DNA from 2 places in the Priestia sp. SB1 genome. Region 2 is predicted to be linked to the other one. Evidence: riboswitches for the same ligand, from Rfam matches in the RefSeq annotation. Region 2 holds a riboswitch; the other holds the start of a gene.

Region 1 (14,972 bases), on a different contig from region 2:
AGTTGCTGCCGCCCCTAGACATCACATAGCAACAGTATTGCTGAGTGCCAATATCGATGTTAATGCAGAATTTTTAACATAAAAGGAATGAGCAACATGCAAGAATGGAGCGAAAAACAGCTGGATGATCAGTTAAAAGAAGGAGAAAGAGCCTTTATCTTTTTCCATACGCCTTTTTGCGGGACATGTCAGCTGGCAAAAAAAATGTTAACCGTGGCAGAAGCGATGCTGCCGGATGTAACCATCGGAATGAGCAATTTGAATTATATGCCTTCAAAAGCAGAATTATTTTCTATTGAAAGCGTACCTTGTTTGATTGAAGTGGAAAATGGTGAAATGGTAAAAAAACTCTACGCGTTTCATTCCATCGAGCACGTACTCGAGGAGCTTCGATAATCAAACGTTTGTTTAAAATGAAGAAGTGGAAAGAGAGCGAACCGTTGGGGCTGTTGAAATCTTGGGATATTATCCCAAGAATAAAATCTGTTGACAGCCTATCTGACACATGCTAAAATCACACTCATGAATGTTCATAAATGAATGAATATTTCCTAAAAACAAAATAATTGTTGCGAACTCTTATCAAGAGAGGTGGAGGGACTGAGCCCTGTGAAACCCGGCAACCGTCAGACTAACTGAAATGGTGCCAATTCCTGCAAAGCTATGCGCTTTGAAAGATGAGAGAAAGGATTAAATATCGAGCCTTTCTGTCATGCGCAGAGAGGCTTTTTTAATGGGGAAAATTGTTTTACGGCTTTTTCATCCTATAGGGCAACCTAACATAATTAAGTTTTTATTAAAGAAGGTGAAGAAATATGATTACATTAACAGACGTTACAAAAATTTATCAGGCCAAAAGCGGTCAAGTAACAGCTGTTGATAATGTGAATCTAACCGTTAACCAAGGTGAAATTTACGGAATTATTGGTTATAGCGGAGCGGGGAAAAGTTCTTTGATTCGCTTGCTAAACGGATTAGAAACACCAACGACAGGAACGGTCGAAGTAGCAGGTAATGATATTGGAAAAATTAAAGGCGGAAAACTCAGAAAAGCTAGACAAGAAATTAGTATGGTATTTCAGCACTTTAATATCTTGTGGTCGCGTACGGTACGAGAAAATATTGCCTTTCCGTTAGAAATAGCAGGGATTTCAAAAGAAAAAAGAATGAAACGAGTGGACGAACTTATTAAGCTAGTCGGGCTTGAAGGGCGTGAAGATGCTTATCCATCACAGCTTAGCGGCGGACAAAAGCAGCGTGTTGGGATTGCTCGAGCGCTAGCGAACAATCCAAAAGTATTGCTTTGTGATGAAGCAACATCAGCGCTTGATCCTCAAACGACAGATTCTATTTTAGATCTGTTAGTAGATATTAATGAGAAGCTAGGGTTAACCATTGTATTGATTACTCATGAAATGCACGTCATTCGTAAAATTTGTCATCGAGTAGCCGTTATGGAAAATGGGGCAGTAGTAGAAGAAGGACAAGTGCTAGAAGTATTCAGAAAACCTAAGCAGCCGATTACAAAACGATTCGTTCAACAGATTTCTGAACCAGAGGAAACGTTTGAAACGATTGAACAAGTAAAAGAGCTGTATCCAAGCGGGCAAATTATTCAGCTGACGTTTGTTGGCGGAAAAGCAGAGCAACCGCTCATTACAACGATTTTAAAACAGTTTGATGTAACGATTAATATTTTGCAAGGAAAGATTTCTCATACACAAACAGGTTCATACGGGACGCTGTTCGTTCATTTAGACGGAGAATTAACAGAAGTTGAAAAAGTCATTGCATACATTCATGAGCAGCAGGTAGAAGTGGAGGTAATGACAAATGCTTGAGAAACTATTTCCAAACGTTATTTTAGATGATTTTATTCAAGCGACAAATGAAACACTATATATGACGGCTATTTCAGTTGTAGCCACATTTGTTCTAGGTATTTTATTGGGCCTGCTTTTATTTTTAACGTCCAAAGGACAGCTTTGGCAAAACAAACCTTTATATGCCATTGTGTCGGCGGTTGTAAATATCTTTCGTTCCATTCCATTCATTATTTTAATTGTTTTACTGATTCCATTTACCAAAGCATTGGTAGGAAGTATTTTAGGCGCTAATGCAGCGTTACCGGCTTTAATTGTTGGAGCAGCACCATTTTATGCGCGTCTTGTAGAAATTGGTCTGCGTGAAATTGATAAAGGTGTTATTGAAGCTGCTAAATCAATGGGAGCCACAACAAGCACTATTATCTTTAAAGTGCTGTTACCTGAATCGCTGCCAGCTTTGATTTCCGGTTTGACAGTAACAACCATTGCGTTAGTAGGCTATACGGCAATGGCGGGTGTGATTGGAGCTGGAGGTCTTGGAAACCTTGCATATTTAGAAGGATTCCAGCGCAGTCATAATGACGTAACGCTAGCCGCTACGATCTTAATTTTGATTATTGTATTTATTATCCAACTTATTGGAGATGCGATTACTGCAAAAATTGATAAAAGATAAAGGGAGGATTATTTATTATGAAAAAATGGCTTTCAGCTTTAGCATTAACATCTGCGCTAGTAGTAGGATTAGCGGCGTGTGGATCTAACAATGGATCAAAAGATGAAAAGAAAATTGTCGTGGGTGCATCTAATACGCCTCATGCTGAAATTTTAGAACAAGCAAAACCTATTTTGGAAAAACAAGGAATTGATTTAGAGATTAAAAAATTCCAAGATTACATCTTACCGAACACAGCTCTTGCAAACAATGAAATTGATGCAAACTACTTCCAGCACGTTCCTTATATGAATTCAGTGCTAAAAGATCATAAAGGTGAAAAAGGGTATGATTTCGTAAGTGCCGGTGCCATTCACATTGAACCAATTGGTATCTACTCTAAAAAATACAAAAGCTTAAAAGATCTTCCGAAAAACGGCACAGTTATTATGCGTGATGCAGTAGCAGAGCAAGGACGTATTTTATCGATTTTTGAAAAAGCTGGCGTGATCAAATTAAAACCAGGCGTAAAGAAAACAGACGCACAAATTAAAGATATTGTAGAAAACCCTAAGAATTTAAAATTTAAAGCCGATGTTGAAGGCGGATTGTTACCTCAAATGTACAAAAACAATGAAGGTGACGCTGTTGTTATCAATGCTAACTATGCTATCGATGCTGGTTTAGATCCAGTAAAAGATCCAATCGCAGTGGAAAGCAAAGAAAATAACCCATATGCAAACATCATTACGGTTCACAAAGGTGACGAAAATAAAGATACAGTGAAAGCTTTAGTAAAAGTTCTTCACTCTAAAGAAATTCAAGACTACATTAAAGAAAAATACAAAGGCGGAGTATTGCCGGTAAATAAATAATAGAAGAAAAGCACTTGCCCACTCTGGGCAAGTGCTTTTTTGTATGCATCAAAACGAATAACTCTTATTTTTCTCACGCATACTAACCGTGAAAACTTTACTGATGATGGGAGCTGACGTTATGCAGCAAGAAGCACGTCATTCAACTGAGCAAGCACTTCATGATTATAAAATGGGTGTTGGGAAATTTAGCGAAAAATTGCCGGAAGTAACAAAAACGTTTAATGCGTTTACTGAAGCATGTTTTGGAGAAGGTTCTCTTTCTAAAAAAGAAAAGCAGTTAATCGCGCTAGGAATCAGCGTAGTAGCTCAAGACGAGTACTGTATGATTTATCATACAAAAGGCTGCATTGATCAAGGTGCAACTGAGCAAGAGATTTTAGAAGCATGCGGAGTATCAGCGGCATTTGGCGGAGGCGCAGCGATGAGTCAGTCCGTTACGCTTGTCCAAGAGTGTGTTTCAGAACTGACTAGCCACACGCACTAAGTAAATAAAGCGGGTAAAAAGCTTGTCTTAGAAGGCTCTATCGAGTCTTTTAAGGCAACTTTTTTATGAGTGGATTTAGTCTTAAAAAACGTACATAATGGTTTAAAACCTTTTGGGTCAAAAGGTTGCTATAAGTTTTCATTTGTTATAAGATTGTAATGAGAATAAAATGAGAATAATTAAAAAGATATAGGTATATCGTTTTTTACTATATACGTCTATAACTGGAGGTTTTAATATGGCAGGGTCAACTTTAACAATTAAAGATCTTCATGTTGCAATTGAAGGTAAAGAAATTTTAAAAGGTGTTAATTTAGAAGTTAAGGGCGGCGAAATCCATGCAATCATGGGACCAAACGGTACTGGTAAATCAACATTATCTTCAGCAATCATGGGACATCCTAAATACGAGGTTACACAAGGAAGCATCACGCTAGACGGCGAAGATGTACTTGAGATGGAAGTAGATGAGCGCGCTCGTGCAGGTCTATTCCTAGCGATGCAATATCCAAGTGAAATCAGCGGGGTAACAAACGCAGACTTCCTACGTTCAGCAATTAATGCTCGTCGTGAAGAAGGCGAAGAAATTTCACTAATGAAATTCATCCGTCAATTAGACAAAAACATGGATTTCTTAGAAATGGATCAAGACATGGCTCAGCGTTACCTAAACGAAGGTTTCTCTGGCGGTGAGAAGAAGCGTAACGAAATTCTTCAATTAATGATGCTTCAACCAGGAATTGCAATTTTAGATGAAATCGACTCTGGTTTAGATATCGATGCGTTAAAAGTTGTATCAAAAGGTATTAATGAACTGCGCGGCAGCGAGTTTGGTTGCTTAATGATCACTCACTACCAACGTTTATTAAACTACATTACACCAGATAAAGTTCACGTTATGATGCAAGGTCGTGTTGTAAAATCAGGCGGACCAGAATTAGCGCAGCGTCTAGAAGCAGAAGGTTATGACTGGATCAAACAAGAATTAGGTATTGAAGACGAAACTGTAGAGCAAGAAGCTTAAGAGTTAGGAGGATCTCTATGACTATTGATACGAAATTACCATTTGATCAAGAGTACATCAGCAGCTTTTCAAAAGAAGCTAATGAACCAAGTTGGCTGCTAGATCTTCGCTTACAAGCTCTTGCGAAAGCAGAAGATCTTGCACTTCCAAAGCCAGATAAAACAAACATTTCGAAATGGAACTTTACTGCTTTTGACAAGCACACTTCACAGGCAAGCACAATCTCATCTGTAGACGAGCTTCCAGAAGTGGTTAAAGCACTAATTGATACAGAAGCGGTTAAGAATCTATATGTTCAGCGTGACCAAACAGCTGCATACTCAACGTTAACAGAAGAGCTAAAATCTCAAGGCGTTATCTTTACAGATATTCAAACAGCTGCTAAAGAGCATAGCGACCTTGTTGAGAAGTACTTCATGAAAGACGGAGTTAAAGTAGATGAGCACCGTTTAACTGCATTAAACGCAGCGTTATTAAACGGGGGTGTATTTGTATACGTTCCTAAAAATGTAGAAGTACAAGAGCCTCTTCAAGCTGTATTTGTCCGTGAAGATGAAGAAGCAGCTTTATTCAACCATGTTATTGTTGTAGCTGAAGACAACAGCTCAGTAACATATGTAGAAAACTACATTGCTACTGCTGAAGAGTCACACGGTGTTGTCAATATCGTGACGGAAGTATTCGCTAACAGCAATGCAAAAGTAACGTTTGGAGCTGTTGACTACTTAGCTAAAGGTACAACTACTTATGTGAACCGCCGCGGCGTAGCGGGCAAAGATGGTCGCATTGAGTGGGCTTTAGGCTTAATGAGTGAAGGAAATACAGTTTCAGAAAATACAACGTATCTAATGGGCGACGGTTCATATGGAGATACAAAAACGGTAACAGTTGGACGTGGAGAGCAGTCTCAAAACTTAACAACAAGTATCGTACACTTCGGAAAACATTCTGAAGGCTACATTTTAAAACACGGCGTTATGAAAGAAAGCGCGTCTTCAATCTTTAACGGTATCGGTAAAATTGAACACGGTGCATCTAAATCAAACGCTGAGCAAGAATCCCGTGTGTTAATGTTAAGTGAAAAAGCACGTGGAGACGCAAACCCAATTCTTCTAATTGATGAAGATGATGTAACAGCAGGACACGCTGCATCTGTTGGACGCGTAGATCCAATTCAGCTTTACTACTTAATGAGCCGCGGTATTCCGCAAACAGAAGCAGAACGTCTAGTTATTCACGGGTTCTTAGCACCAGTGGTAAACGAGTTGCCAATCGAAACGGTTAAAAAACAATTAACGGATTTAATTGAAAGGAAAGTTCGATAATGAATATCTCTGATATTCGTAAACAATTTCCTATTTTAGACCAAGAGGTAAATGGCAGCCCACTCGTTTATTTAGACAGTGCAGCAACTTCACAAAAGCCGCTTGCTGTAATTGAAGCAATTGAGAAGTATTACAAAGAATATAACTCAAACGTACACCGAGGTGTTCACACGCTTGGTACAAGAGCAACAGACGGATACGAAGGCGCTCGTGAAAAGGTTCGTAAGTTTATTAATGCAAAATCAACGGAAGAGATTATCTTTACGCGCGGTACAACGACAGCTCTTAATACAGTAGCTGCAAGCTATGGCCGTGCGAATCTTAAACCTGGTGATGAAATTGTGATTACTTATATGGAACATCACAGTAACATCATTCCTTGGCAGCAAGTTGCCAAGGAAACAGGTGCAACGTTAAAATATATTTCATTAACAGAAGATCATGCACTTTCACTAGAAGAGGTGAAAAGCACGATTACATCTAACACAAAAATTGTATCGATTATGCAAGTATCTAACGTATTGGGTACAATTAACCCAGTAAAAGAAATTGCAGAAATTGCACACGCTAACGGTGCAGTAATGGTTGTGGATGGTGCGCAAAGTACGCCTCACATGAAGGTGGATGTACAAGATTTAGACTGTGATTTCTTTGCTTTCTCTGGACATAAAATGGGCGGACCGACTGGAATCGGCGCTCTTTATGGAAAGAAAGAGCTTCTTGAAAAAATGGAACCAATCGAGTTTGGCGGCGAAATGATTGACTTCGTAAACTTATACGAATCAACGTGGAAAGAGCTTCCTTGGAAATTTGAAGGAGGTACGCCAATCATTGCAGGTGCAATTGGTTTAGGTGCAGCGATTGATTTCTTAGAAGAAGTTGGTTTAGATAACATTCAAGCACATGAGCACAAGCTAGCGCAATATGCACTGGATCGCTTATCGCAAGTAGATGGAATTACGATTTACGGACCGAAAGAGCGAGCGGGTGTTGTGACGTTTAATATTGAAGATGTGCATCCGCACGACGTTGCAACAGTAGTAGACGCTGATGGAATTGCGATTCGTGCAGGTCATCACTGTGCGCAGCCGCTGATGAAATATTTAAACGTATCGTCTACTGCACGTGCAAGCTTCTATCTGTATAACACGGAAGAAGAAGTAGATAAATTGGTGTCATCATTAATAAAAACGAAGGAGTATTTTACAAATGGCTTTTAATAATTTAGATACTCTCTATCGTCAAGTAATTATGGACCATTATAAAAACCCGCGTAATCGTGGAACATTGAATGAAGATACTGTGAACATTCATATGAATAACCCGACGTGCGGAGACCGCATTGAACTTTCTTTAAAAGTAGAGGACGGCAAAGTGGTGGATGCAAAGTTCGAAGGTGAAGGGTGTTCAATTTCAATGTCATCAGCTTCAATGATGACACAAGCAATTAAAGGTCAAGAAGTAGACAAAGCGTTTAAAATGGCCCATATCTTCTCTGACATGATGCAAGGTAAAGAGTATGATGATAGTATAGATTTAGGAGATATTGAAGCACTTCAAGGTGTAGCAAAATTTCCTGCGCGTATTAAATGTGCAACACTAGCGTGGAAAGCGATGGAAAAAGGTCTTAACGAACAAAAATAAGACCTTCATTCATTCCCAATCCTATCAAGTAGGGGGTAATAAAAGATGGCTAAAAAAATGCCAGAAATCGGCGATTATAAATATGGATTTTCCGATAAAGACGTATCAATTTTCCGCTCTAAACGCGGTTTAACAAAAGAAATCGTAGAAGAAATTTCTCGTATGAAAGAGGAACCACAATGGATGCTTGACTTCCGTTTGAAATCTCTAGAGCACTTCTACAACATGCCAATGCCACAGTGGGGCGGAGACATGGCAAGCTTAGACTTTGATGAAATTACGTACTACGTAAAACCATCTGAGAAGTCTGAACGCTCTTGGGATGAAGTTCCTGAAGAAATTAAACAAACGTTTGATAAACTTGGTATTCCTGAAGCAGAGCAAAAATATCTTGCGGGTGTATCAGCTCAGTACGAATCTGAAGTTGTTTATCACAATATGAAAGAAGATCTTGAAGCGCAAGGTATCGTATTTAAAGATACAGATACGGCGCTAAAAGAAAACGAAGATATTTTCCGCGAGCATTTTGGAAAAGTTATCCCGCCAACGGATAACAAATTCTCTGCTCTTAACTCAGCGGTTTGGTCTGGTGGATCATTCATTTACGTACCAAAAGGCGTAAAAGTAGATACACCATTACAAGCTTATTTCCGTATTAACTCTGAAAATATGGGACAGTTTGAGCGTACGTTAATTATTGCTGATGAAGGCTCACACGTCCACTATGTAGAGGGCTGTACAGCACCTGTTTATACAACAAACTCTCTTCACAGTGCCGTTGTAGAAATCATCATCAAAAAAGACGCGTATTGCCGCTATACAACAATTCAAAACTGGGCGAACAACGTATACAACCTTGTAACAAAACGTGCAGTTTGTGAAGCAAACGCAACAATGGAATGGATTGATGGAAACATCGGTTCTAAGTTAACAATGAAATATCCAGCGGTTATCTTAAAAGGCGAAGGCGCACGCGGTATGACATTATCTATTGCCCTTGCTGGTAAAGGACAGCACCAAGATGCTGGTGCAAAAATGATTCACTTAGCACCAAACACATCTTCAACGATCGTATCAAAATCAATTTCAAAACAAGGCGGTAAAGTAACATACCGCGGTATCGTACACTTTGGCCGTAAAGCAGAAGGTGCACGTGCGAACATTGAGTGTGATACGCTAATTATGGATAACCAATCAACTTCTGATACAATTCCGTACAATGAGATTTTAAATGACAACATCTCACTTGAACACGAAGCGAAAGTATCAAAAGTATCTGAAGAACAATTATTCTATCTAATGAGCCGCGGTATTTCTGAAGAAGAAGCGACAGAAATGATTGTAATGGGCTTTATTGAACCATTTACAAAAGAGCTTCCAATGGAATATGCAGTAGAGATGAACCGTCTAATCAAATTTGAAATGGAAGGTTCAATCGGTTAATAATAGATAAAAACTCGTTTGCTGTTTAAGCAAACGAGTTTTTTTGTATCGTTTGTATTAAAATAAAGAAAAGCAATCTAAGAAAATAGAGGAGGAATGGCATGATTTATATTGGAGTTACAGGCTGGGGAGATCATGATTCATTATATGAAGCGGGTGTTTCATCAAGAGACAAGCTTGCCGTATACGCAGGCCATTTTCCAATTGTTGAAGTCGATTCATCTTTTTACGCCATTCAACCTAAGTCAAATGTAGAAAAGTGGGTGAATGATACGCCGGAATCTTTTCGTTTTGTGGTAAAAGCCTATCAAGGCATGACGGGGCATATGAGAGAAGGAAATCCGTTTGATAGCAAAGAAGAAATGTTTCATGCATTTTTAGAATCAGTGAAGCCGTACGTAAGTTCAAATAAGCTTGGTATGATTTTATTTCAAATGCCGCCTTGGTTTGACTGTACAAAAGAAAACGTAGCCTATTTGAGGTATAGCCGTGAGAAGTTTGGAGATTTGCCAGTAGCGCTGGAGTTTCGAAATCAATCTTGGTTTAAACCGTTTTTCTATGATAAAACGTTAACGTTTATGGAACAAGAGAAGTGGATTCATGGTATTTGTGATGAACCGCAGGCAGGAGAAGGATCTATTCCCACTGTGATTCATGCTACAGATAAACAGAAAACACTTATACGTTTTCATGGACGAAACGTACACGGTTGGAATAAGCCCGCAGAAGGCAATTGGCGAGCGGTAAGGTTTTTGTATCGCTACAATGAAAAAGAGCTCCTAGAGTGGAAAGAACGTCTTGAAAAGCTGCAAAAACAAACGAAGGACATCTACTTATTATTTAATAATAACTCCGGCGGAGATGCTGTACATAATGCCAAACAGCTCATGAGCTTATTAAATATTGAATATGAGAATTTAGCTCCTAAGCAACTAGATTTTTTTAACGAATTTTAGCACCGAGGTCTATAAAATGTATAAGGATTACTCTAAACGTTAAATAGGTAGAAAAGTATATGTAAAACCTCACTTTTTTCTTTCAAAATCATAAATTGATTAAGAAAGGAGTGAGCTACTATGATTACCTTAGCGCCTATCGTAATTGAAGGTCATACTTTTAATGCAGTTACCGTATTGCTGCCAAAAACAACTTTGTTAACCATTTCATCAGATAAAGGCTACATTATGTGCGGAGCACTAGATGTAGGTCTATTAAATGATAAATTAGCTGATCGTCAAATAATAGCTGGAAGAGCTGTAGGTGTACGTACAATTGAGCAGCTTCTTGAAGCGCCGCTTGAATCTGTAACGCTTGAAGCTGAAAAAAGAGGGATTTTTAAAGGCACAAGTGGCAAAGATGCTTTATTGAAAATGCTTTAATATAGTCGAGAATTTAAGATAAAACTTTTTAAAAGAAGCGTGAACCTCCTTATACATGCATACATATAGCTTGTAAGGGGGGATTTTTTTTGGTTAAACTTCGTCGGAAATTAACAAGAAAAGGCCCGCTTCCTTTTCGTTACGTTCTGTTGCTCACCTTTCTTTTTTTTATGCTTTCCACAGGGGTAGGATTATGGCTAATTAATAGAGGGATTGAACCAACGTTGATGAAATATGCTGAAGCACAAACAAAAGAGATTGCAACTTTAGTTATTAATAAAGCGGTGAATAAACAGGTACTCGATCAGCTCGACGTAGATGTCATTAAAGTGGAATCTACACCTAACGGTCAAGTAGCCAAAATTGACACAGCGCTTGTGAACCGAGTTAGAGCTCAAACTACGTCATTTGTCCAGGCTAACTTAAAAGAAGCAGAGAAAGGGAATTTAGATGCACTTGAACTTCCAACAGATATTCGTATTGAAAAAAATGAAAAGTTGCGGAATCAAGGAATTGTCTACCAAGTTCCGCTTGGGCAAGCGACTAATAATGCGCTGCTTGGAAATCTGGGTCCGCTAATTCCGGTTAAATTTCATGCTATTGGTGACGTTCAAACAGACGTAGTGCGAAAAATCGAGGAGTATGGAATAAATAATGCGTTTCTTGAAGTATCTATCAAAGTGAAAGTAAACATGCAAATCATTATCCCATTTGCAACTAAAAAAACAACCGTTACGGCTACAATCCCAGTCGGAGGCACCGTTATTCCTGGAAATGTTCCTGACTATTTTAACGGTGGAAACTCGTCTTCTCCGGCGATTGAACTTCCGAAGAAAAATTAACAATATTATATTAACGTGATAAAGTATTATTGAAAAAGCAGGTACGGAAGTTCAAAAAGACTTTCATACCTGCTTTTATTCATTGGTTAATTTGTCTGAATTTTCTATAAAAAATATTTTGACATACTATCTTCTCCCTTCTATAATTTGAGATAGGAAGTTATAGAAAGAATAATCTAAAAATTATAAAAATTCTCGTTGATCTGCGATAAAAAGAGAGTAGGGAGAGAACAAGAGGGGGAATTACGGTGGAAAATAGGCCGCAGTGGGGATCAAGAGCAGGGTTTATTTTAGCAGCAGCAGGTTCAGCAATTGGACTAGGGAATATATGGAGGTTTCCAGCTACTGCATATGAAAACGGAGGAGGAGCATTTTTTCTTCCCTATTTATTTGCTTTGTTGACGGCAGGGATTCCTATTTTAATCATGGAGTTTGCTATAGGTCATAAATATAAAGGTTCTTCTCCTTTATCATTAGCGAGACTAAGTCCAAAGGCTGAGTGGCTAGGCTGGTGGCAAGTAGCTATTTCCTTTTTTATTTCAGTTTACTATTCCGTTATTATCGCATGGGCGATGTCGTATTTTATCTTTTCATTTAAGTTAAGCTGGGGAAAGGATACGGAAGCGTTTTTATATGGAGATTACTTAAAGTTAGCTGAAGCACCAGGACAAACAGGAAGCATCGTATTACATGTTTTAATTCCGCTTGTACTTGTATGGATTGTGACGTTAGGTGTGTTATTAAAAGGAATCAAAAAAGGAATTGAAGCGGCAAATAAAATCTTTTTACCAACACTAATTGTTCTATTTTTAATCATTGTCATTCGAGCAGTAACATTGGACGGAGCAATGGAAGGTCTGCACGCTTTTTTTAAACCAAACTGGAGCGCAATTGGAGATGGAAAGGTTTGGATTGCAGCATATGGTCAAATTTTCTTTAGTTTATCTGTTGGTTTTGCTATTATGATCACTTATTCCAGTTACCTTCCAAAAAAATCTGATTTAACTAATAATGCGTTTATTACTGGATTCGGTAATTCCGCTTTTGAATTACTAGCAGGAATCGGTGTGTTTAGCGCACTTGGTTTTATGGCTACTCAGCAAGGTATCCCAATCGATAAGGTGGTTCAGGGAGGCGTAGGACTAGCCTTTGTTGTTTTCCCGCAAATTATTAATGAATTTCCAGCCTTTAAACAGCTGTTTGGCATGTTATTCTTTGCTTCCTTAACATTAGCAGGGTTAACGTCGCTTATTTCAATTATTGAAACATTTGTAGCAGGCATTCAAGATAAATTTACTATCTCACGTACAAAATCCGTATTAATAGGCGGAGGAATCGCTTCAATTTGCTCCCTATTATTTGCAACACAGGGCGGACTTTATTTCTTAGATGTGGTCGATTATTTCATTAATAACTTCGGAGTTGCTTTAGCAGGCTTAGTAGAAGTTGTATTAGTTGCTTGGGTATTTAAAAAGCTGAGCAGCCTTCAGCAGCATGCAAACGAAGTTTCTGATATTCGAATCGGATCATGGTGGAAGATATGTTTAGGAGTAGTTACACCGCTTGTACTTGGGTATATGATGTTTGATAACTTCCGAAAAAATATTTCGGAAAATTACGAGCAGTATGCAACGACTTTTGTAGGTCCTTTTGGTTGGGGCGTGGCAGCTCTGGCTGTTATTTTAGGAATTGCTTTTTCTTTTGCACGATGGAAAGATGGGGCGACTCGTTTGTCAGTTAAAGAGAAGGGGGTTTCTAAATAATGGATGGAAGTTCAATTACAATGATGGTTGTAGGGATGGTCATCATATGGGGCGGCTTGGCCGCGAGTATTGCTCATGCTGTGAAAAAAGCAAAAGAAAGTAAACCATCAGGGTAAAAAAACAGGAAGCATTAGCTTCCTGTTTTTTTATTTTTTCTTTAGTTCTAAACGATCATTTCTTTCCCACGTTCTTAACTGAGGATATGGGTCAAACGACCACTCATTTTTGCCGTTATCTTTATACATTCCGTAATGCAAGTGAGGAGGGAATTTCCCAGAAGTTCCAGGAGGTCCATAACCTGAACTTCCTACTCCGCCAATAAGTGTTCCTGGTTCTACAATTTGTCCTACTTTTAAATTTTTTGCAAATCCGCTTAAATGAGCTAAATAGTGATAGTTATTATGAAGGTCACGAATACCGATTCGCCAGCCTCCATATTTATTCCATCCTTTAAGCTCAATAATGCCATAGCAAGGGGATTTTACTGGAACTCCATAATCTGCAAAAATGTCTGTTCCTTCATGGATTCGTTTTCCACCCCAGCCGCGCGCATCTCCCCATGTACTGCGATAACTGTAGTTCGCACGGAGAGGGACAGGAAATGAAGAACCTTTTAAATCAATGCGACCGTAATGGCGAAAAATTTTAGCATTCCCTAAAATAATATCAACCGCTTTAGCCCGGTGATAATAGTTCCAAAGCGCAATTTTAATATAGTCTTCGGACACCCCGAACGTCCGAATATAATCTGCCATGGTAAAAAGCATATCTTCATCATTAAATTGGTCTGCTTTTTTGTCTCCGTTCCCATCTTTACCCATTCCCCCGAGAAGAGAAATAGTAAGTGGGTTTGTATCTTCCAAATTTGGATTTAAAGAACCTGACCATTTTTCTGGAGGATAATAAATGGCAATCGCACCTTTTTCTCTTGGAATATCTTTATGAGAGCGTCGAATATTTCGTTCATACTGGTCAATCCCAGCAAAGTAATACCAAGGAATTGTAGTAGCGGCTTCCATTTGGTTATACAGCTCTAATCTCTTTTGAATAAGCATTTTTTCTTGATCTGCTGAAGATTCAGCTGTTACGTGGTGCCATCCTGTGAATATAGACATGAACATAAAAAGTAAGATAATCGTTTTGCGCATCGTGTTTCCCCCTTTCTAAAAATAGTGTGTAACACTAGTTTGCAGCGAGAAAAAAGATTTCATAAATATTAATTAATGGAAATCGCTTCAAAACTTTTTAAAAGAATTTTATTCAGAAGATAAATGGAAATTATACGGACGATGAAAACGCACACATTTGGATGGAAAATAGAAGAAAACTGAGGAAAATAAAGAGCAGACAACTTGTCGAATCTCACTTTTTTATGATAAAGTGACATATAGTTATGTTTTTAATATGTAGTTAAAATTAAGCATATAGGTTATAGACATTTTCTAGATTGGTGGAGTTGATAATATGGCAACAAAAGAAGAGCATGTCCGCAAACCCGAGTGGCTGAAGATTAAGCTAAACACAAACGAAAATTACACAGGCTTAAAGAAAATGATGCGTGAAAAAAACCTTCATACAGTTTGTGAAGAAGCAAGATGTCCGAATATTCATGAGTGTTGGGCTGTTCGTCGTACGGCAACTTTTATGATTTTAGGAGAAGTATGTACACGTGCCTGTCGTTTTTGCGCGGTTAAGACAGGTTTACCAAC
Region 2 (14,972 bases):
AAAGATTTAAAGGAAATGCAAAGAGATATTTGGTCAGAAGAAGCGGTTCAGGCAACGATGAAGTTTAACAAAAAACGCTACGATATTGATTTGCTCCTAAGAGGCTCCCATATTCGGAAGATGAAGAAAAAGTCATATTATATTGAATTTTATTCTCCGAAAATATTTCAGCGTGCCAAAGAAATACACCTAAACGCTGAATACAAAGATCCATCGCTTATGCGCAACAAATTGTCCCTCGATTTTTTCTCTTCTTTAGATGTTTTATCTCCCCACTCTCAGTTTGTCACTCTTAAGATTAATGGGAAAAATGAAGGAATATATCTTCAGCTCGAATCGGTAGATGAACTATTTTTGAAAAAAAGAAATTTAGCGGATGGATCTATATTTTATGCAGTAGACGGAGATGCTAATTTTTCTTTGATGAGCGATTTGGATAAAAAGCCAAAAACAACTTTGTTATCTGGATATGAAGATAAAGCAGTGAGAGAAGGAGACGAGGAAAAATTAGAAAAGTTTATATTTAATCTTAATACATGGACAAATACAGAATTCGAACAGAATATTGAGAAGTACCTGAACGTCGACCGCTACTTATCTTGGTTAGTCGGTATTATTTGTATGCAGAATTACGACGGTTTTGTCCATAACTATGCGCTCTATCTAAATCATGAAAGCGGGCGCTTTGAACTGATTCCATGGGATTATGATGCAACTTGGGGAAGAGACGTAAATGGAAAAGTAATGGAAGGAGACTATGTACGTGCACAAGGATTTAATACGCTTACAGCTCGCTTACTGGCGGTGAACAGCATTAAAAAGCGATATATTCAAAAAATGAACAATGTTCTAAATAATCAATTTACAATAGAATACATGAAACCAATCATTTATCAACTGAATGATTATATTGCTCCATATGTATTAAAAGATCCTTACGTAAAAGATAACTTGGAGCAATTCCATAAGGAACCAGACCTTATGCTTTCTTTCGTAAAAGACCGAACAGCGTACATTAAAAGTCATCTTTTTGATTTTTGAATTTTACTAGACTGATAGGCAAAAGTGGAATTTAAGAATAATAGGCAAATGCAGGAAGACAATAGCTGTACATGATACGTATATATACATTATGAATGACCAATAAGGACAATTAATAAGGAGGAAAAATAATGAGTAACTATTACTACGACCAAAATCAAGACCAAACTCAAAATGCCAATCGTAGTCGCGCTCGTAAAGTTCAACAATCTGAAAGCACGGGCTACTCTGCCCACTTTAAACCATTAAAAGGGAGAGTAGTAACTGTCTATCGCGGGGGGCCTGAATCTAAAACGGGATATTTAATCGACGTTCAATCAGATTATTTAACACTTGCTCTTGAAACAAAACAAAATAACAATCAGCAAAATAATCAACCGGCGCAGCTTATTCCACAACAGCAATATACATTTATTTATTACCAGCTCGCTCATGTTAAAAGCATTACAGAGGATACAAAGTCTAATTCCGCGCAAACATTTTCTGGATTTAATAGTGAAGTAGAACTGCACAGAGCCAACACATTTGCAGGCACTTTATTATTGATGAAAGATAAACAAGTGCAAATAAATCAAGGAGGGCCAGAGAAAAAATTGGGTAAGATCCTTGATGTATTAGGCTCATTTGAATCTGCGTATGTCGTATTACTAACAGAAGATGACGGCGTCGTTTATATCAATGTAGAGCACATAAAGAGTGTAAGTGAAGTTGTAAGCAAAAATACGCCTGTTGTTCCGCAAAACCCATTATTAGTTGAAGAAACACCTGAGTATATTAAAGCGAAAAGTTTCAATGAACTGTTTGAAGAGTTTTCGCATAGATGGGTAGCTATTAACGGTGGAGGGCCAGAGGCTGTAGAAGGTGTGTTAGTTCAAAGTCGCAATGGGAACTTTACTCTTGTACAAAATAATCAAGTTTTACGTTTACAACCAAGACACGTAAAAACCATTGCCTTAGGATCAAAAGGATCTTTCAAGCAAAATGAAGAAAATTCTGAGCAAAATGGAGATACAAATGAAGAAGATTCTGTGCAAGAATCAACTACTGTAGATAGAACCGGAGGTCGCACGGATGGCCGTACTGGAGACCGTACCGGAAGACGTACAGGAAGACGTACAGGAGGTCGCACAGACGATCGCTCGGGAGGTCGCCGTACGGGTTCACGCTCTTCAACACCAGGTGAAAAAGTTATTAAAACGAAAAATTATCGTTGGAAAGCATGACGAACTGGAACGTAAAAGGTGCTTATAAAGCACCTTTTCTATCATATAGGAAAAAGGAGGAGAATGAGAATGAGTATGAATCATTATATTGATAAAATTGTTGAAGTCGATATATCAGGGAAAACAACGTTTATAGGAAAACTTGTTGATCTAGGGTTAGATGTAATGGTTTTATATAATGGACATGATTATTTGTATATTCCTCTTTTACACATACATCGCTTGCGAGAAGTTTCAGAAGAAGATTATACGCCTTTACGGACAATAGAAGAAAATTTAATAGAAGAAAGCCAGCGGATTTCTTATCGTAATATTTTACAGCAGGCAAAAGGGAAATTTATTGAAATTTATGTAACGGGAGGGAAATCATTGCATGGCTATATCACAAGCGTGCTGAATGATTATCTTGTGTTTTATTCTCCAGTGTATAAAAATGTCTTTGTTTCTCTGCATCATTTGAAATGGCTTACCCCTTACAGTAATGAGTTAACCCCTTATTCTTTAAGTGACAAAGAGCTCCCCGTAAGGCCCGCCTCTGCACCTTTTGTCAGAAACTTTGAAGAGCAGCTTAAAAAATATGAAAATCAACTGGTCGTATTAGATTTAGGGGATCAATCAGAAAAGATTGGTGTACTTAAAGAAGTTTCTAACAATATTGTTGAACTAATTACGGCAAATGGAGAAAGTATGTATTGGAAGTTAGCTCACGTAAAATCTGTGCACTTGCCTTAGAAAAAGAGACCTTGGTGTCGTCTCTTTTTTTATGTGCTTATCAGGACAAGTATATTGAATAAACAAATGAGATGATTTAAATTTTTTAGAAAATTATGTTGACAATAAAGAAAATCTTTATTAAAGTTAGTAACAACAAACGTTAACCACCAACAATTATATAGAACTCTTATCAAGAGTGGCGGAGGGACTGGCCCTGCGATGCCCGGCAACCATCAAATGAATCATTCATTTGAACGGTGCTAATTCCTGTGGAACATCAGTATTGTTCTAACAGATGAGAGAAATCGTGTATAAACGAACACTCTTCCATCTGTGAAGAGTGTTTTTTATTTTGAGTTAAGGAGAGAAATAGATGAAAATTGAAACTTTATTAGTTCGTTCAGGAGTAGGTCGTGATCCTGCAACAGGTTCTATTACAACACCCATTTACCAAGCATCAACATTTGCTCATCCTGCTTTAGGGCAAAGTACAGGATTTGACTATGCACGTACGGCAAATCCTACTCGTGCAGCATTGGAAGAAGCAATTGCTGCTTTAGAAAAAGGAGAAGTAGGAGTAGCATTCGCTTCAGGAATGGCGGGTGTAATGGCAGTTTTAGCACTATTTAAAAACGGAGATCATTTAATTGTATCAGAGGATTTATACGGAGGAACGTACCGAGTACTAAATGAAATCTTTTCAGAGCAAGGAATTACTGTTTCGTACGTCAACACAGCCCATCTCGAGCAAGTAAAAGATGCGCTTCGTCCCAACACGAAAGCTTTATTTATTGAAACACCTACAAATCCAATGATGCACGTGACTGATTTGTCAGAAGCAATTGCGTTAGCTAAACAGCATGATTTGCTTACTATCGTTGACAATACATTCATGTCCCCTTACTATCAGCGTCCTTTAGAGCTTGGAGCAGATATTGTGATACATAGTGCAAGCAAATACATTGGGGGTCATAATGATGTTGTTGCTGGTCTTGTAGTCGCTCGATGTAGTAGCTTAGGAGAAAAAATTCGTTTTTATCAAAATGCAGCTGGGGCAATCTTAGGTCCACAGGATAGCTGGCTGTTATTGCGCGGTATTAAGACGCTAGCGCTTCGGATGGAAAAACATAACGAAAACGCACTGAAAATTGCAAATTGGCTTACTGCTCATGATCTCGTGGAAAAAGTGTATTACCCTGGTCTTGAAACACATCCGGGCTATGAAATCATGAAGAAACAAGCAACTGGATTTGGAGGCATGATTTCTTTTGCTGTCTCACACCCTGACATCGTGTCAGTACTTTTAGAAAATGTTAAAGTTATTACATTTGCAGAAAGCTTAGGAGGCGTGGAAAGTTTAATGACATTCCCAGCTCGTCAAACACACGCTGACATTCCTGAGGAAATTCGAAATCGTGTCGGAGTAACAAACTGTTTACTTCGATTATCAGTTGGAATTGAGCACGCAGATGATTTAATTAAAGATTTGAAGGAGGCATTTGATGCATACCAACAATAATAAACATAGATTTGGTACGAACTTAATTCATGCAAATACAGGAATTGACGGTCATTTTGGAGCGGTTAACGTACCTATTTATCAGGTATCTACATTTAATCAAGAAGATGAGACGAACAACGGCCGCTATGACTATTCTCGTTCAGGAAACCCAACGCGTGAGGCTTTAGAAAACACTATTGCTCAGCTAGAAAATGGATACGCTGGTTTTGCTTTTTCATCAGGTATGGCTGCTATTTCATCGGTGTTATCTATTTTTGAATCAGGAGATGAAATTTTAGTTTCACACGATACGTACGGCGGGACATATCGTGTATTAACACGATTATTTTCAAAGTTTGGTATCAAAACAACTTTTGTTGATACAACGAAGGTTGAGAAAGTAGAAGAAGCTATTACAAAAGATACGAAGGCTATTTATATCGAAAGCCCTTCAAATCCATTTTTACAGGTAACGGATATTAAAGCAGTAGCAAGTTTGGCGAAGGAGCACAATCTCCTTACAATTGTGGATAACACGTTTTTAACACCTTATCTGCAGCAGCCCATTGACCTTGGTGTAAATATTGTCATTCATAGTGCTACAAAATATATCAGCGGCCACAGTGACGTCATTGGCGGTTTAGTTGTAGTAAGCGATGAAAAGCTAGCGGAAGAAGTAAAGTTTGTACAAAATGCTTTTGGTGCTATCTTGGGGCCACAGGATTGTTTTTTACTGCTTCGAGGAATTAAGACATTAAAAGTTCGTTTAGATCAGCAGTTAAAAACAGCGCTGCAGTTTGCAAAGTGGCTTGAAGAACAATCTCTAGTGAGCCGTGTATACTACCCAGGCTTAAAAAGTCATCCGGACCACAAACTCATTTCAGAACAAGCAAATGGATACGGAGCTATGATTTCTTTCCAAGTGCAGGATGAAGAAGTAGCACGACATATTTTACAAGGAGTCAAATTAGCTTCAATTGGCGTTAGTCTAGGTGCAGTTGAATCCATTCTCACGCATCCTGCAACAATGTCTCATGCAAGTATCCCAAAAGAAGTACGTGAAGAAAAAGGAATTACTGATTCACTTCTTCGCCTTTCAGTAGGGTTAGAGGAATTCGAGGATTTGAAGCAAGACTTTAACGCTGTTTTTCAAAGCTTAGAAGAAAAAGCGTTAATTAAATAAAAAAAGGACTTCCATTAAGGAAGTCCTTTTTTTGTTATATACAGCTATCTAAAAGGTTTGTGTATAGGGACGTAAGCGCAACTTTTTCATCAGAGGAAAGACCGCTGTTTAGAATTCTTTTTATGCCAAGATGATATTTTACATACGGTGTTTGCCGAACGCGTGGATGAGTCATTTCATCTTTTAAATCTTTCAGAATGGCTTCGTGAAGCTGATCTTCACTTGTCAGGGCTTGTTTAGAAGCGAAAGAACGGTTCAACCATAGGGTCTGATAAGCTGCTAGTAAATGTTCAGAAGTCATTGTGCAAAGAGCTCCTTTAGATTAGTTTCTTCATTATAATAATCTATAGTTTACCATAAGTATTAATACGTGTACGTAACTTTTACAGAAGCAGATACAGTCAAGGACTGAGCTTGAATAGGGGGAGAGGCTGCTAATAACTTAGGCGAGGATCCAGATGACTGATAGACGGGGCCTTCTTCGATTAAAATGGGGATTTGGTTAATAGGGAGCTGCAGCGTGTTGGCAATGGTAAAGGCCTTTTCTTTAGCGTTAAGCAAAGCTTTACTTATCGCTTCTTGTTCATATTTATCATCATTTGTAACGTGGAATTGAAGATCTTGCGCTACGTTGGCTCCGCTTGAAAACGTAGCGTTATAAACATCGCCAGCTTGTTTTACATCCTGTACTCTTACTCTAAACAAATGCTGTACTTCGTATCCTGTAAGAGTCGATTTTCCATCGCTGTAATCATATTTAGGGTTTATAGTGAATGAAGCTGTTTCAATTTGCTGGTCATTGATTCCAAGTTTTTGTATTTCTTGCAGGAGAGTATTTGAAACAGCTGAATTTTCTTTTAAGGCTTCTTGAACGTCTCGGTTTTCCGTGCGCGTTCCAATCGTCATGGAAATTTCATTTGGAATGGCTGAAGCACTCCCTTCACCAATTACTTTAATTTCTCTATTTTGTGTATCTGCGCGCAGTTGCTGTGTAGGTTCATAAGGGAAATAAGAATGTTGCATACCAAAAACCTCCTTTATTGATCTTTAGTATATATATGATGAGAAAAGGAGATTAAAAACAAAAAGAGATTGAGACATAACTAAATCAACCGCCAGAAGCAACTATATACATAAAACCTACATTCACCATACCATTAAAAAAATCCGAACGAATTTGATTCTTCATCAAGAATCTCGATTCATCGTTCGGATCTTCCTTCAACTTACGTACTTTTTTTCAGCTTCTTTTTGTTTATTTCGATTCTTTTATTAAAATTTCTTTCATTTCAACAAATTGCTGTTGAACATCGCTTGATGGTTTCTTTGTTAGGAAACTTACAATAATGACAGCTAATAAACTTAAAAAGAACCCTGGAATCATTTCGTAAAGCGTATCCTTCAACGGAGTATTTACCCAAATTAATACCGTGACAGCACCTACAATCATTCCTGCAAGTGCTCCCCATCGAGTCATACGCTTCCAGTATAGACTTAGTAAAATAGCAGGACCAAATGCAGAACCAAATCCAGCCCATGCGTATCCGACAAGTCCTAAAATCGTATCACTAGGTTTTAAAGAAAGCAAAATACCAATAATTGCAACACCTAAAACGGCAGCTCTTCCGACTGTTACAAGCTCTTTGTCAGAGGCTTTGCGTCGGAAAAATGTTTTATAAAAATCTTCTGTAACAGAGCTTGCCGTTACAAGCAGCTGAGAAGAAATCGTACTCATAATTGCCGCTAGTAGAGCTGCATATAAAAATCCAGTAATTAACGGGTTAAAAAGTATATCTGCAAATTTAATAAAAATAGTTTCAGGATCTGCTAGTTTCATACCCGTTTTTTCTACATATGCAATTCCAACAAGTCCTGTCAGCATAGCACCAATAATAGAAATAATCATCCAGCTCATTCCAATACGACGTGCGGGTTTTAACTCTTTAACAGAAGAGATAGCCATAAAGCGAACGATAATATGAGGCTGTCCGAAATAGCCAAGTCCCCAGGCCAAGAAAGATATAATACCTAAAACGGTTGTACCTTTAAAAATGTCCAGGTATGCTGGATTAATGTTCTGTACAATATCCATTGTTGTGTTAACGCCTCCAACATTGGTGAAAGCTACAATGGGTACTAAAACTAAGGCAAGAAACATAATAACACCTTGAACAAAGTCTGTTAAACTAACAGCTAAAAATCCACCGAAAAGAGTGTAGGCAATAACAACAGATGCTGTTACAAATAAGCCAATTTGATAATTCACACCAAATGCCGATTCGAACAATCGTCCGCCTGATACCATACCAGCTGAAGTGTAAAGAGTGAAGAAAATAAAGATAACAATCGCTGATACTGTTCGAAGAATCTTGGCGTGGTCGCCAAAACGATTTTCAAAAAAGTCTGGAATTGTAATAGAGTCGTTCGCTACTTCCGTATAAGTGCGAAGACGCGGAGCGAGGATTAAATAATTTAAATAAGCACCAATAGATAAACCTACTGCAAGCCATAAACTTGAAAGGCCTGTCACATACATGGATCCTGGAAGCCCCATTAACATCCATCCACTCATATCTGAAGCGCCAGCTGAAAGCGCAGTAACGGCCGGACCTAGTCCGCGTCCGCCTAGCATGTAACCCGATACGTCTTGAGTTGTTTTTTTGTAGGCATACCATCCTATTCCAAGCATTCCTACAAAATAAATGCCCAGTGAAATATAAACACCAATATCCACCAAATCTCCCCTTTATGCATTTTTTATGCATGAAACGAGCACTGCTCGCCATGCAAACATCTTATGGTTTCTAAAACTAACAAACTTTTCCCTTACTATCAACCCACAAAACCGTAAATTACCTAAGTCTAAAATCCCCTAAACCTTTATATTACAGAAATGAAAACGTTTTCAAAATAAAGTAAAATAAAAATATTCAGAAATTTATAAGAGCAATTTTTATGCAATATTTTATGCAAAAAATAAAATAAAAAGAGCATTTCGTAAAATGCTCTTTTGTCATTCATGTATATTAGCGTGAATTAGGGAATACGCGTCGAACAACTTCTGAAAACTCGTCAAATAGTCCAGAGACTGGTTTACCCGTTTGAAGCTTGTCTACATATCCATTCATACGGTTTACAAAGTCGGGGTTTGTTGATACAAACACTCGATGAACACTGCCGTCGGCTTTTCGTACTTCATGTGCGATCTTATGCTCCATATCTTTTGTGAGATTGCCTTCTTTGTTATCGTCTAATACAGCTGCTACATAAGCTGTATGGTCGGTTACGATTACGTTAGCATCTTTTACATTTTTTAACGCTACGATACGATCAGCTGCCACATCGGCTACTCTCATTCCGCCGGACTGATTGTACTGTTCTTTCTCATTACGCTGTACGTCTTGCGTATTATTTACGTCATTCATTTTCGTTTTATTGTTTCCATTTTCATATGTGACGTTGCGGACTGTATTATCGTCAATGACGCCATCTTTACCTTGATCTGCTGTGCTGCAGCCGAATAAAGAAAGGGTCGTCATGCAGCCTACAACAAACAAAAACGATTTCTTCATGATAGTATCACTCCTTATAAGTTTTAACCTTTCTTATAATTTGTTAAAAACGTGTGAAGCATACATGAAAAATATAAAAAAGCCTATACTATCGAAAAAGGAGGAATATGTATGAGTGAAATCCGACAAAGCATATTTGTGCTTCATACAAAAGAAGAAAACCATGAAGAAACAACAACGTTTGCGTTAACTTCAGAAGAAGCTAAGCTGTTATTTGAAACCCTGCAAAATAAACGAAAAGAAATTATCGACGCCCATATTGATAACATGTTGACGTAAGGAAGGTAAATATCTTGTAAAACAGATGAGCCATATGTTAAAGGGGGCCAAATATTTGCATTCTACATATAGGTATAGTATAATGTAAACGCAACCAAATATAATTAATACTATGTTTTGACCATATACTCGAATTAGATTTAGTGAAAATTCACTTGTTATAAAGGAGATCTACTTCGCGTAGGTCTCTTTTATAATATGTGAATTTTTTATTTACGGTATAAATGTAAATATAGAGTAACATATTAAAAATTTTTACATTTTTTGGAGGTTTTTTTACATGGCTACTACAGGTACAGTAAAATGGTTTAACAGTGAAAAAGGCTTCGGTTTTATCGAAGTACCAGGCGAAAATGATGTATTTGTTCATTTTTCAGCTATCCAATCTGAAGGCTTCAAAACATTAGAAGAAGGCCAAAAAGTTGAATTTGAAATCGTTGAAGGCCAACGTGGACCTCAAGCGGAGAATGTTGTAAAATTATAATTCAACGCTACATATGAAAGCTGCCAATCGGCAGCTTTTTTTGTGCAAATTTGTTTTATTTGTATGATTAAGAAAATAGATTAAAGTAGGGGAGAAGGGAAGGCGTGAGTTCATTTCATTGCTGTGCCACATGTCAACATTTTCAAAGCATTAAATTGGATAAGGGAATGAAGTATCAATGCAAGAGACTAGGCTATGAAACTCGTCCTGCTTATCAGTTTACATGCTGGGAACCAAAAGAAGTAGTTAAAAAGCTAATGGAAAAACGAAATCAAAAAGATATTGATACATAACGAAATCGATCCCATCTAAAGACGAACAAAGAACAAATGGAATGGATTCTCTAGTATGAATTGCTTGTTACATCGCTGTTGGTTTCCGTGCAAGACTGCGCTTTCCGCGGGCGGGCGCTGAGCCTTGCCCTCCAATCAACAGCTATAAGCACCTACATACATGAAACCTACGTTCATCATCACTACGAAAAAATCCGAACGAGTTGGATTCTCCATCAGGAATCTCAATTCATCGTTCGGATTTTTACTAAACTACTTTTGTTCCAGCCGCTTTTAATTATTCCTCTTTATCTGTCCCTTCCTCTGAAGGTAAATGCTTCCCGCAAAACTCTTTGACAGCTGCTTCTTCCTCTTCTTCTAGGTCGAAGTCTAATACTTTATTTGTTGAAACTTCGTAGAAATGAGTCTGGGCAATAGAAGTGTTATCTTCGCCTTTAATATATACTACGCGTAGTGCTAGGTCGCTGCCGGTATATAATTCATCCTCTTCTTCTACCTCAATGTATAAATGAAATTCATAGCGTTCACCTAGAAGGAGACCAAATGGATCCTGCAATTGTTCAGCTGTATATTCTTTAATTGTAAACATATGTACGTCCTTTCCATATATCAGTAAAATACTTGCATCATCTATTATAGTTTTTCTTTGCAAAGAAAGAAAGTGCATGCGTAATTCATGCACGGATTTATTCCTTGGTCATTCTATTTAGCGAATCTACTTGATGCGATGGCGCAAGGACTTCGATGGTTTACTTAAAGATGGAAGAAACGCGCGTATGTTTTTGCTTATACATGGCAGCATCTGCTTTTTGAATTAATGTATCTAGGTTGGTATCGTCTGAAGGCGCACATATAATAAACCCGTAACTCGCAGACAGTGCATATGGCTTCTTACATTCTTTCTTTTTATCTTCTAGCTGATTATTAATATTTTGCCACAGCTCGTGTACGTATTCCTCCGTTTGTTCAGGAGTAATTAATAAAAACTCATCACCTCCGTAGCGAAAGAGCGTATCATTCTTGCTAATATAACCACTAATTGATTCTGCTATTGTTTTAATAAGCCAGTCGCCTTCTCTATGACCGTATTGATCATTTACTAGTTTTAAGGAATTAATATCGATAAAACATAATACAAAAGATGTATCATTGGTTTTAGCTCTCAGCAGTTCCAGCTGCAGTTTTTCCATTCCGCTTCTTCGATTTAAAATTCCGGTTAGCATATCAGTTGAAGCGTGCAAGCTCAATTCATGCTCAACCGCTTTTAAATCGGTTATATCGGTAATACCTGCGAGTATGCAGCTTTCGCTTTGATACTCTAGTAATTCATAATTGATCATAACCCACTTAGAATCTCCATGTTCACGTGCTTCTAGGATGTAGTTTTTTACATGCTTTTCTTGTTGAAGACGTTTTAAAATCTCCTCTCGATCTTCATCAGTAGGGTAAATTATAAATCCGTCTAGTTGATCAAGATCTTGAGAAGCAAGATTGTAAAAATGAATAGCTTTATTGTTAATGAGCAGCACTTTGTGGTCGGATAATCTCGTTAATAGTAAAGGATAGGGATTAATTTTGAACAGCGTAAAAAAATTATGTTCGCTTTCTTTTAGCTTTAAATGATTCATATATTCTTTGTGACGGTATGTATAGAGAATATATGAGATAAGCAAAGCGATAGCAACTGCTGCAGTTGTATTGATCTGCTTTGAAATAAGAGAAAAAGAATCCGGTACATATCGTGATAAGCCATATAGTAAAAAAAGATGGTTAGGAATAAAAATAATGCACAGATGTTTTAATTTCATAGGACATAAAACAGCTGTGGAAATCAAAAGCATCATATAGACGTCTACGCGACCTGTGAAAAGCTGGCTGTTAATAGTAGAAAGTGCTGCAGCAAATACGTAATAAAATATATAGCCATATACCATGGTGCTTAAGTAGTTAGCAAATCGCTCTTTTCTTTTACTAAAATAATAGAAGAATAAATAAAGAGAAGAGAGAGCGAAACTAGTGAAATGAATACCAATTAGTGTATGTCTAAACTGAGATGTCCCCGCATGTTGAAGTAAAGAAAACCCTATATAAATATAAAGAGGGTAGGAAATGACAAGAGCAAGTGAAACTAGCTTGACTCTTTGTTGAAGCATTTCTGCATTCGTTTTATCGAACATTTTATCTTCATTAACTTCTCTTCCTGAAGGGGAACGAAATTTCTTCAGAAAGGAGAAAGGTAAAAGCGAAAGAAGAAATGACATGACCATCATCTCCATATCTTTTTTTAGGTATTTTAGCATGTTTGTATAAGAAAAGACATGAATTTTTTAGATGAAAATGTCTGCTTTTCCATCAAGAAAAAGCACTAAGAGTTATAGGAGTAAAGGTGAGACCAAAGGGCCCCACCTTTTTTTATTGAAGTTTATTTGATTCAGCATGCCGTACAAACATGGTTTCATCTTCTACTAAGCCGCAAGCTCCACACTGAATGCGTTTTTGGGGTCCGTTATAAGCAGCGTGAAAGGCATCGAGCGTATCGTTTGTGTATTCTTCTACGACGTCTCCGCTTCTTGGGTCCATTTTTACAGGTTTTGCATTTTGTTCAATGATATTAAAGCGCGTTCGATTTGTTTTGCAGCTAGGGCAAAGATAAGGGCTTCCCATTTTTAACATCTCCTTGAAAAATTTACTGTATTAATACCATGTCCGAATCCACCAAAAACATACAAAAACTTATGGTTTTCTATCGAACGTTCATTCGTTAAAATAGAAGCAGGTGATGAAAATGAGAATACGAAAAAACTTACAAGAAGTAATAGATATCTTGCAAACGAATCCATCGTATCAGCAAAATATTGTTCATTGGCATACAATCGAAGAGAAAGAAGCTAAAACTGCGCCATTTCCAGCTTCTTTGCATACGAAACTGCGGGAAGCACTTGAAAAACGAGGAATTGGTTCGCTTTATACGCATCAAAAAACAGCGTTTGATTTGGCGACAGCTAAGAAGAATGTTGTGGCCGTTACGCCAACAGCCTCGGGGAAAACACTGTGCTACAACTTGCCGGTACTGCAAAGTATTATGGAAAACGATCAAGCTCGAGCTCTTTATTTGTTCCCAACAAAAGCGCTTGCCCAAGATCAAAGAAGTGAATTAAATGAAATCATTGAAGAAATGGAAGTGCCAATCAATAGCTACACGTATGATGGAGATACTCCGGCAAATATCCGCCAAAAGGTGAGAAAAGCAGGGCATATCGTTATTACGAATCCGGATATGCTTCATTCAGCTATTTTACCTCATCATACGAAATGGGTATCACTGTTTGAGAATCTGAAATACATTGTGATTGATGAACTTCATACGTACCGCGGTGTTTTTGGAAGCCACGTAGCCAACGTTATCCGCCGGTTAAAGCGAATTTGCCGCTACTATGGAAGCAATCCTATCTTTATTTGTACATCAGCGACCATCGCTAATCCAAAAGAACTCGCTGAACATTTAACGGGAGCTCATGTTATGTTAGTAGATAACAACGGAGCGCCTAGCGGCCGCAAACATTTTATTTTTTATAATCCGCCTATTGTGAATAAACCTTTAAACATTAGAAGAAGTGCTACGCTTGAAGTGCGAAATATTGCAGGAGAGTTTTTGGAAAATAAAATTCAAACGATTGTATTTGCACGAAGCCGAGTACGAGTGGAAATTATTTTAACGTATCTGCAGGAGCTCGTAAAAAATCAGCTTCAACATAAGTCTATTCAAGGGTATCGAGGAGGATATTTGCCGAAGCAGCGACGCGAAATAGAAAGAGGACTTCGAGAGGGAAGTATTTACGGGGTAGTCAGTACGAATGCTTTAGAGCTAGGAGTGGATATCGGGCAGCTGCAGGTGTGTGTAATGACAGGTTATCCAGGCACGGTTGCAAGCGCTTGGCAGCAAGCAGGACGAGCAGGAAGACGTCATGGAGAAGCCGTCATTGTGATGGTCGCAAGTTCAAGTCCGCTTGATCAGTATATGATTCAGCATCCGGATTACTTTTTTAGCAGAAATCCAGAAACAGCTCGAATTAATCCTGATAATCTTGTTATTTTAGTCGATCATTTAAAATGTGCGTCCTATGAGCTGCCGTTTAGGCAGGGAGAAACATTTGATGGGGTAGAAATTGAAGACGTGCTGGAGTTTTTGCAAGAAGAACGAGTGATTCATTTTAGCGGAGATAAATGGTACTGGATGAATGATTCCTTCCCAGCTCATAATATCAGTCTGCGCTCTGCATCCCAAGAAAATGTTGTCATCATTGATCAATCGGACGTTGCAAATGTGAAAGTAATTGGAGAAATGGATCGCTTTAGTGCCATGACGCTTCTTCATGATGAGGCGATTTACTTGCATCAAGGCATTCAGTATCAAGTAGAATACTTGGACTGGGATGAGAAAAAAGCGTATGTTCGTGAAGTCGATGTAGACTATTTCACCGATGCAAACTTAGCGGTTAACTTAAAGGTTCTAGAAGCTGATAAAGAACGACTGGAAGGGACATATTCAATCAGTTATGGCGATGTAATGGTCAGCGCCATGGCGACGATATTTAAAAAAATAAAGTTTGAGACGCATGAAAACATAGGGTCAGGGCCCATTTCACTTCCGGAAGAAGAGCTTCATACAAATGCCGTGTGGC

What was found. Region 2 has a riboswitch for S-adenosylmethionine ahead of WKH56_RS11080 (trans-sulfuration enzyme family protein). Riboswitches for the same ligand answer to the same signal wherever they lie in the genome.
Region 1: another riboswitch for S-adenosylmethionine. It lies ahead of WKH56_RS24625 (methionine ABC transporter ATP-binding protein); the one in region 2 lies ahead of WKH56_RS11080 (trans-sulfuration enzyme family protein).

What each region holds. Positions count from the first base shown of each region.
Region 1 is NZ_JBBJSS010000007.1:53,427-68,398, reverse strand. It holds gene WKH56_RS24635 (toprim domain-containing protein) at 1-82, shown strand, start outside; gene WKH56_RS24630 (thioredoxin family protein) at 97-396, shown strand; SAM riboswitch class I at 577-684, shown strand; gene WKH56_RS24625 (methionine ABC transporter ATP-binding protein) at 816-1,841, shown strand; gene WKH56_RS24620 (methionine ABC transporter permease) at 1,834-2,502, shown strand; gene WKH56_RS24615 (MetQ/NlpA family ABC transporter substrate-binding protein) at 2,520-3,356, shown strand; gene WKH56_RS24610 (carboxymuconolactone decarboxylase family protein) at 3,478-3,843, shown strand; gene sufC (Fe-S cluster assembly ATPase SufC) at 4,082-4,867, shown strand; gene sufD (Fe-S cluster assembly protein SufD) at 4,885-6,192, shown strand; gene WKH56_RS24595 (cysteine desulfurase) at 6,192-7,412, shown strand; gene sufU (Fe-S cluster assembly sulfur transfer protein SufU) at 7,402-7,836, shown strand; gene sufB (Fe-S cluster assembly protein SufB) at 7,882-9,279, shown strand; gene WKH56_RS24580 (DUF72 domain-containing protein) at 9,381-10,235, shown strand; gene WKH56_RS24575 (YunC family protein) at 10,356-10,658, shown strand; gene yunB (sporulation protein YunB) at 10,748-11,500, shown strand; gene WKH56_RS24565 (sodium-dependent transporter) at 11,749-13,263, shown strand; gene WKH56_RS24560 (methionine/alanine import family NSS transporter small subunit) at 13,263-13,379, shown strand; gene WKH56_RS24555 (M23 family metallopeptidase) at 13,410-14,411, opposite strand; gene lipA (lipoyl synthase) at 14,728-14,972, shown strand, end outside.
Region 2 is NZ_JBBJSS010000003.1:81,574-96,545, reverse strand. It holds gene WKH56_RS11095 (CotH kinase family protein) at 1-1,041, shown strand, start outside; gene WKH56_RS11090 (hypothetical protein) at 1,173-2,264, shown strand; gene WKH56_RS11085 (hypothetical protein) at 2,334-2,996, shown strand; SAM riboswitch class I at 3,163-3,280, shown strand; gene WKH56_RS11080 (trans-sulfuration enzyme family protein) at 3,352-4,497, shown strand; gene WKH56_RS11075 (trans-sulfuration enzyme family protein) at 4,481-5,662, shown strand; gene WKH56_RS11070 (hypothetical protein) at 5,697-5,963, opposite strand; gene WKH56_RS11065 (SIMPL domain-containing protein) at 6,026-6,685, opposite strand; gene putP (sodium/proline symporter PutP) at 6,918-8,396, opposite strand; gene WKH56_RS11055 (YhcN/YlaJ family sporulation lipoprotein) at 8,689-9,234, opposite strand; gene WKH56_RS11050 (hypothetical protein) at 9,346-9,513, shown strand; gene WKH56_RS11045 (cold-shock protein) at 9,794-9,997, shown strand; gene WKH56_RS11040 (hypothetical protein) at 10,102-10,290, shown strand; gene WKH56_RS11035 (DUF6509 family protein) at 10,568-10,879, opposite strand; gene WKH56_RS11030 (sensor domain-containing diguanylate cyclase) at 11,040-12,590, opposite strand; gene WKH56_RS11025 (hypothetical protein) at 12,703-12,954, opposite strand; gene WKH56_RS11020 (DEAD/DEAH box helicase) at 13,076-14,972, shown strand, end outside.